DNA from 2 places in the Alkalibaculum bacchi genome. Region 1 is predicted to be linked to the other one. Evidence: predicted binding sites of a transcription regulator. Region 1 holds the regulator's gene; the other holds the start of a gene.
What was found. The regulator LexA, encoded in region 1, represses DNA repair genes until DNA is damaged. The targets are predictions, from matches to a motif close to CNAACANNTGTTNG.
Positions count from the first base shown of each region.

Region 2: uvrB (excinuclease ABC subunit UvrB) is a predicted target of LexA. The motif match lies at 2,037-2,050, and genes of this name have one in related genera.

Region 1 is NZ_QNRX01000005.1:51,678-56,125, forward strand. Features, by position in the region: gene DES36_RS04870 (metallophosphoesterase) at 1-346, shown strand, start outside; gene DES36_RS04875 (DMT family transporter) at 534-1,493, shown strand; gene DES36_RS04880 (LysM peptidoglycan-binding domain-containing protein) at 1,777-2,082, opposite strand; gene lexA (transcriptional repressor LexA) at 2,226-2,843, shown strand; gene DES36_RS04890 (methylenetetrahydrofolate reductase) at 2,987-3,856, shown strand; gene DES36_RS04895 (peptidylprolyl isomerase) at 4,124-4,448, shown strand, end outside.
Region 2 is NZ_QNRX01000002.1:225,457-229,904, reverse strand. Features, by position in the region: gene DES36_RS02450 (murein hydrolase activator EnvC family protein) at 1-85, shown strand, start outside; gene DES36_RS02445 (S41 family peptidase) at 619-1,833, shown strand; gene uvrB (excinuclease ABC subunit UvrB) at 2,256-4,208, shown strand.

The DNA of each region.
Region 1 (4,448 bases):
CCCTACGAGTACGGCAAAAAACTATACTAAAAAAGAAAATGTTGAGCGTTCTTTGACCAAATGGGTTGAAGAAAATAAATGTATGTTAATAACAGGGCATACGCACAGGTCAATGCTACCTGAAGTTGGTCAGCTTCCTTACATAAACGATGGAAGTTGTGTTCACCCTAGATGCATAACTGCTATTGAAATACTAAAAAGTGAAATCATGCTAGTAAAATGGTCCGTAAAATCAAGGCCTGATGGCACCTTGTACATAGGAAGAGAACTACTAGCCGGACCATTTAAAATAGAAGATTATTACAAGGTATTTGAGAGAATACAATCATCAATCGACACTCTATGATACTTTTTTACAAAATAGTAATATACTAAAATCAATAAATTCTACACTTTAAACTTAAACTTTACATTTATAACTCTACACTTAATGTTTCACTTGTTGTATAATCTCCTTATGCCATCATGGATTGTACGAAAAATACTTCTTCCTTCCTATATATGAGCAAATACATAAAACAAGAGGTCGTATTATGAACACAGAAACATTTTTTACAACAAGACGAAATATCGTCTTAATTGCCGCACTTTGCGCTTTCTTCTGGGGCAGCGCCTATCCTTCTATCAAAATCGGATACGAAATATTCCATATTTCCTCTAACGATATTCCTACAAAACTAATCTTTGCTGGGTATCGTTTCTCCCTTTCTGGGATTATGGTATTATTGATCTCTACTATAAAAGAAAAGGCATTAAAACTTCCATATAAAACTGATTTTTCAAAAATTTTGATTCTAGGTCTTTTCTTGACAACAGCACAATATATTTTCTTTTATATTGGTCTAAGCCATACTACTGGAGTAAATGGTGCTATATTAAATGGAACAGGTACCTTCTATTCTGTAATCCTCGCCCATTTTATCTACAAAGATGATTACTTGAACATGAGAAAAACTCTCGGCTGCTTTTTAGGTTTTATAGGAATTGTTATTGTAAACTTTTCAAGTGACTTTCGCTTTGCGTTTAACTTCTTTGGAGATGGTTTTATTATAATAGCCGCTTTAATCAGCTCTTCAGCGAATATTTACAGTAAATTCTTGAGTCGTTCAATAGATATCCTTATCCTTACAGGATTTCAACTGCTTTTTGGCGGAATCCTTTTAGTAGTTCTTGGGTATCTAACAGGTGGCAGCCTTACAGGTTTTACCCTAAAATCAACAAGCTTATTAATATACATGGGTTTTTTATCTGCAGCAGCATTTTCATTATGGACTTATCTACTAAAATACAATAAAGTTGGAGAAATTTCCTTTTATAATTTTTTAATTCCAATATTTGGCGCAATACTTTCTTCCCTATTCTTAGGTGAACGTTTTTTAAATACAAAAAATATCCTTGCCCTTTTCTTTGTCTGTATAGGAATTTATATTGTAAATAAAGACGATGGAAAAATATACAATTGGAAAATAGTGAAGCTAAAGAGAACAAAATAAAAGTCATCAGTACGCTATGGTTAAGAGGGGCAAATCAGAAATTTGAACTTCATTAGTGTATGCAAGAAAGCGCCTGTGGCGCATTAGTCTTTAGTCACTAGCATTAGGGTATTCCGTTTGGGTCAAGATCCTTCGTTTATGCTCAGGATGACTGAGCAGGAGCCAATGTCAATAGTAGGACTATCCTATTACATAAGAAAACAAGGTGGAGCCACCTTGTTTTTAATTATGCCACTATATATGAGTTTGAATTTTCTAAATTAATATTAGATATATAAACTCTTTATTCTTGAGTTGGAACTTGAATTGTTTGCCCAGGATATATGGTTTGATTCTTAATATTATTTACCTTTACAATCTCATAGACTATTTCTCTAACATCCCTATCGTTACCTGTATTGATATCTGCAATCTTCCAAACAGTATCTCCCTTTACTACAACATAGTCCTTATATATGATTTTTTCCTCTCCAGAAACTGCGTTAAACATAAGCATAAACGCACATAAAAATGATACAAAGAGCAAAAACAACGCCAATGTAAATCTTCTTTTATTGACTATGCGAATTATTTTACCATTGAAATTCATTTAAATAACCTCCTACATGTCGAACACTTGTTCTTTGTTTTATTGTACAAGAACAAACGTTCTCTGTCAACCGTTTTTCGAACATTTGTTTGTACTCAGCTTTTTTTTATGTTATAATGAGAAAAAATGTGGAGGTGTGTTATTTGCCTACTGAACTAAGTAAAAAACAACAAGAAATCTATAACTACATCAAGCAAGAACTATATAATAGAGGATATCCACCTTCTGTCCGTGAGATCTGTACAGGTGTAAATCTAAAATCAACTTCTACAGTTCATGGTCATCTATCGAAACTAGAAGAAAAAGGATACATTAAAAGAGATCCTACGAAGCCAAGAGCTATTGAAATCATAAACCGAGATGAAAGATATAGCAAAATTAAAGAATTAATAGAGATTCCTATTGTGGGCCAAGTAACAGCGGGGCAACCTATATTAGCTGTAGAAAATATAGAAGATACCTTTCCCTTGCCTGTCAGTTTCGTCAATAATAAAGAGTGCTTTATGCTTCATATAAAAGGAACAAGTATGATTGAAGCAGGTATTTTAGATGGCGATTATGTAGTTGTTGAAAAACAAAACACTGCAATAAATGGAGACATTATAGTAGCACTAGTAGATGATGACGAAGCTACTGTAAAACGTTTTTACAAAGAAAAGAACAAGATTAGACTTCAACCTGAAAATTCAGCCATGGAGCCAATTTATCGAGAAGAAGTGGCTATTCTTGGAAAAGTCACTGGAGTCATACGCAAGTTGTAGTCAGGCATTCAGTTATTAGAATAAATTATAATCAAAAGGCAATTATACTTATAGAAGTATGGTTGCTTTTTTGTTTTAGCTGAAAGTAGAATGCTAAAACCCTTACCACCTGTTTTATATCGTTAACTAAAGGAGGTTATTTATTGAACGTAGCACAAATCATGAAAGAAAGAATGTCTTTCTCCTTTGAAGTCTTTCCACCAAAACAGGATAAACCTGTAGAACCATTGCTTGACACATTAGATCATCTATATAAATTTAAACCTGATTTCGTTTCCTGCACATATGGAGCAGGTGGAACAAATGCAGGGAGAAATGTGGAAATATGTAAAGCAATTAAGGATAGTGGCAAAACCATTCCTGTAACTCACTTTACTTGTATCGGCAACTCTAAAGAGAAGATAAAAAGAGAATTGCAAAACTATTTAGATATAGGCGTAGATCATATTTTAGCTCTTCGTGGCGATTATCCTAAGGGCTGGGAAGGTACAAGAGGAGATTTTAATTATGCAAATGAATTAGTGGAATTTATTAAAGTTCATTTTCCACAATTTACAATTGCTATTGCTGGGGATCCTGAAAAACACGTTGAATGCCATAGTTTTGACGAAGATATTTCTCACCTGAGAGTAAAACAAGATTGTGGTGGAGATTATATTATGACTCAGTTATGCCACGATGTAGACCAGTTTCAATGGTGGCGTGATAGATTGATTGAATCTGGTATTACATTACCTATAGATGTGGGTGTTATGCCAGTACTTGCAAAAGATCCAACTATTCGTATGGCAGTTTCAAATGGTAGCGGCATTCCAAGAGATTTAGCAGAAGTCATTGGAAGATACGGCGAAAATCCAGAAGACTTTAAAAAAGCAGGAATTGAATACACCGTCAAACAAATCTACAAATACATGAACGCTGGTATCGATGGCTTACACATCTATTCTTTAAATAAATGGGAAGATGTAGCTAAAATCGTTAACAAGTCAGGCATCAGAAAAATGCACAACTAGTTAGGACTCTTTTTAATGAAAAGTCCTACTTTGTATCTATATAAAGCAATAGGTAAATTTATACACAAGTGCTACATGTCATAGCTAAATGACCCAAAAGGAATGCAATATACTGATGACTGGTGGCTGATTGCTGATGACTAGAGCGCCTAACGGCGCTCTTTTTATAGACAGTAGCCTAAATTTCTGATATCATGAATTAAGTATGAGACTACGGGAAATCAATTTACTAATTCCTCATGATATTGAAAACAAAGGAGAAATGAAATGGAAAACAAAGTATTAGCTACTGTAGGAAGTAGAGAAGTCACTCAAAGAGACCTTAGCTTTCTTATGAACAGTATGGACCCACAAATATTACCACAGTTTCAATCAGAAGCAGGTCAAAAACAATTAATTGCAGAACTTATTAATCAAGAATTATTTTATCTAGATGCCATTAAACAAGGTCTAGATAAAGATAAAAGATTTAAGATAGAAGCAGATAGATTACACGATAATCTTCTTAAGCAATTTGCATTAAGTGAGCTCCTTAACAATATACCTGTTTCTTCAGAAGAGATTGCTGCATACTATGAAGAAAATAAAGATC
Region 2 (4,448 bases), on a different contig from region 1:
AACAGGTAGATCTACTGGCATACATCTTCATTTCGAAATAAGAGTAAACGGCTCACATACAAATCCATTAAATTACGTAAGATAATACATATAAAAAACTTCTAGGCCCAGCCTAGAAGTTTTTTTATATGTAGAATAAGCGTAGACTACGGTCGCTTCTGTAGGGTTGGTTCTACGTTTTAAGTTGTACGTTTCTGGGGTCATTTTCTCTAGGGTCAAGATTCTTCGCTTCGCTCTAGAATAACAAGGGTAGCAGCTAGGGACGGCTTCGTGAGTCTTTATGTGTCAGAGACACTGTTTGACTCTAGCCACTGCTTTGTCATCCTTGAGGCTTTAGCCGAAGGATCTTTCTTTTCTCTACCTCGCCTATAGGCGAGTTTAGGTTTTCCTGACCACCTGACCACCTTAAAAAAGATATTTCCCGTACAACCTTTAATAAAATCTTAAGTTTGATTTTATATACTTTTTCAAGGAAGGATGGTGCCTCAATCCATTTTATCTTGATAAAGGGTTTATAAAGTGGTAACATTCTTAAGAGTTAGAGTGATTAAAGCTCGATGATTTTGCATATAATTCATTTATAGGTAAAATATTCTTTAATATACAAGGGGAGGCTTTATGAAAAATAAAAAATGGTATGTGGTTGTAATTGTAGTGATTTTGCTTTTATTAGTGACGAATGCTACAACCTTTATTGTTGCAAATGGCATATCCATTGCATTAGGAGACAAGATTATCGTAAAAACAGAAGATACTGCTACAACAGAGTACATAAAGAAGCTATTATATTTAAAAGATGAAATTCAAACAAGTTACTACAAGGATGTTAAGGACCAGAGTTTACTAGATGGCGCTATAAAAGGGATGTTTGAAGCTGTTGGCGATCCCTATACGGCTTATTATGACGCAGACCAGTTCCAAGCTTATATGGAACAAGTACAAGGGAGCTATGTTGGAATTGGTGTAGTAGTAGGATTAAATGAAGATAATAAAGTAACTGTTGTTTCAGCAATAGATGGTTCTCCTGGCAAGAAAGCTGGTTTGCTTTCTGGAGATCTTATTGTAAAAGTAAATGGAGACGATGTTACGGGATTAAACTTAGAACAGGTGGTCTCTAAAATAAAAGGAGATGCAGGAACCTCTGTAGTATTAGAAATTGAGAGAGAAGGTTCTGCTAAGCTCATTGAGAAAGAAATCACCCGAGAAGAAATCGTGTTAAATAGCGTAGATAGCATGCTTTTAGAAGACAATATTGGCTATATCACGATTACCCAATTTGAAACGAATACTGCAAAAGAATTTAAAGAGCATTTAGACAAATTGCAGTCTGCAAATATTAAAGGACTTATTTTGGATGTAAGAGATAATCCTGGTGGAATGATGGACACGGTAGTACAGATTGTAGATCAGTTGATAGGCGAATCTGTAATTGTTTATACGGAGGATAAAGCGGGTAAAAAAGAGATTATGAGCTCTGAAGAAAAGAGCAAAATAGATTTACCAATGGTGGTATTAATCAATGAGGGTTCAGCTAGCGCTTCTGAAATATTTGCAGGAGCATTGCAAGACACAGGGGCAGCTACAGTAGTAGGAGCTACTTCTTTTGGCAAAGGGATTGTACAGAGAATGAGCGATTTAAATGATGGCACAGGTTATAAGATAACTGTATCAGAATACTTTACACCTAATGGCAGAAACATCCACGGCAAAGGAATCGAGCCAGATGTACCAGTAGAAATGTCTCAAAAAGCTCGTTATGAAGGAGATTTTGATATAAAAGATGATGTTCAATTGAATAAGGCGATTGAGATTATGAGGGAGAAAATTAAATAAGGTGGTAAGCTGACAAGGTGGTAAGGTGGTAAGCAAAGGCAATCTCGCCTTTAGGCGAGGTAGATTTATGCTTTGATACTTTTACAGTGACCTGTTTAGTAAAAAGTGAAAATAAGCAAAGGTAGTGGGCCAGGCCCCTCCTTTGCTTATTTCCTATATTTTAAGTATATTGACGTGGGTTTTTGAGTGTTGTATAATAAGCTCGAACATATGTGCGATTCAAATTAAGTGTGGTACATGCTATGTATTTATTTTATCTTTTATATACAAGAATAATAATATAAGTTTGTAAGGTGCCAATAAGAACTAAGAGGCAAGATACAGTGTTAGGAGTAAGAGTTACCTCGCCTAGAGGCGAGTTGTGGTTTTGCTTACCACCTTACTACCTGACCACCTTACCACCTTAACAGGAGGTTTATAGTATGCCAGATTTCAAAGTTACTTCTGATTTTACTCCTCAAGGGGATCAGGGGAAGGCTATTGCGGAGTTAAGCAAAGGGGTAAAGGATGGGCTTAAAGCGCAAACTTTACTAGGAGTTACAGGTTCTGGAAAGACCTATACTATGGCAAAAATTATTGAAAATGTGAACAAGCCGACTTTAATATTAGCTCACAATAAAACATTAGCTGCCCAATTATATAATGAATTTACAGAGTTTTTCGGAGAAAATGCTGTTGAGTATTTCGTCAGTTATTACGATTATTATCAGCCTGAGGCATATGTGCCTGGCTCCGATTTATATATTGAAAAAGATGCGTCTGTTAACGATGAAATTGACAAACTTCGCCATTCGGCGACAGCAGCTCTCTTTGAGCGAAAAGATGTCATCGTCGTATCCTCTGTATCTTGTATTTATGGACTGGGTAGTCCAATTGATTATGAAAACTTAGTTTTATCCCTCCGTCCTGGAATGGAAAAAGATCGAGATGATGTCATTCGCAAGCTTATCGATATACAGTACAAGCGAAATGATATTGAATTCGCTCGAGGAACATTCCGAGTTCGAGGGGATGTTTTAGAGATTTTTCCAGCTGCATCTACAGATCAAGCTGTTCGAATAGAGTTTTTTGGGGATGAAGTAGATCGAATTTCAGAAATCGATGTGCTTACAGGTGAGGTAACAGGTTATCGAACTCATATCTCTATCTTTCCAGCATCTCACTATGCTACAACTCCTGAAAAACTAGAAGTTGCCATAAAGGAAATTGAAAAAGAGCTAGAAGAGCAAATAAAGGAATTTAAAAAATCAGATAAATTGCTTGAGGCTCAGAGGATTGAGCAGAGGACCAATTACGATATTGAAATGCTTCGAGAAATGGGCTACTGTAATGGCATAGAAAATTATTCTAGACATGTCAGTGGATTAGAACCTGGAAGTCCGCCCTTTACTTTAATTGATTATTTTCCTAAGGACTTTCTCCTTATAATAGATGAATCCCATGTTACCATTCCTCAGGTTCGGGGTATGTATGCTGGAGACCGTTCTCGAAAAATGAATCTAGTAGAATATGGATTCAGGTTGCCATCTGCATTAGATAATAGACCATTAAATTTCCAAGAGTTTGAGGGTAAAATTAGCACTGCTGTATTTGCTTCTGCAACTCCAGGTCCTTATGAAAAGGAAAAATCACTAAAGGTAGTAGAACAAATCATTCGACCAACTGGATTAATTGATCCAGAAATTGAAGTAGTACCAATACAAGGTCAAATTGACCACTTAGTTGGTCAAATCAATGAAAAGATTGAAAAAAATCAAAGAGTACTCGTTACTACTTTGACCAAAAAAATGGCAGAAGATTTGACAGATTACTTAAAAGAAATTGATATAAAGGTTCAATATCTACACTCTGATGTCATTACTTTAGAGCGTACAAAAATCATACGAGATTTACGACTGGGTATATACGATGTGTTAATAGGCATTAATTTGCTTAGAGAAGGCCTTGATATTCCAGAGGTAGGTTTAGTAGCCATATTAGATGCAGATAAGGAAGGATTTTTGCGATCAGAAACTTCCCTTATTCAAACCATTGGACGTGCTGCACGAAATGTAGACGCCAAAGTAATCATGTACGCAGATAATATGACAGGCTCTATGGAAAGAGCTATTACAGAAACCAATAGAAGAAGGACTATTCAAGAGGAATACAATAAAAAGCACAATATAAAACCTCAATCCGTCAAAAAGAAAATCCACGACGCCATAGAAGTAACAAAAGTCGCCGAAGACGAAGAAAAATATGCTGTGGTAGGCGAAAATATAGAAGAAACGATAATAAAACTAGAACAAGAAATGATTGCGGCAGCAGAAGAACTAGAATTCGAAAGAGCAGCCGAGTTGAGAGACCGAATTCAAGCCTTAAAGAAGGCTTGAATTCAGTAGTTCTAAGTTGTAAGTTCTATGTAAAAGCGTAATAGTCACTTTAGGTGACCAAAAACTTAGAACATACAACGTAGAACTTAGAACTCAAAAGAGGGCTTAAATTAGGTAGTTCTAAGTTGTAAGTTCTATGTAAAAGTGTAATAGTCACCTTAGGTGACCAAAAACTTAGAACATACAACGTAGAACTTAGAACTCAAAAGAGGGCTTAAATTCGGTAGTTCTAAGATCTAA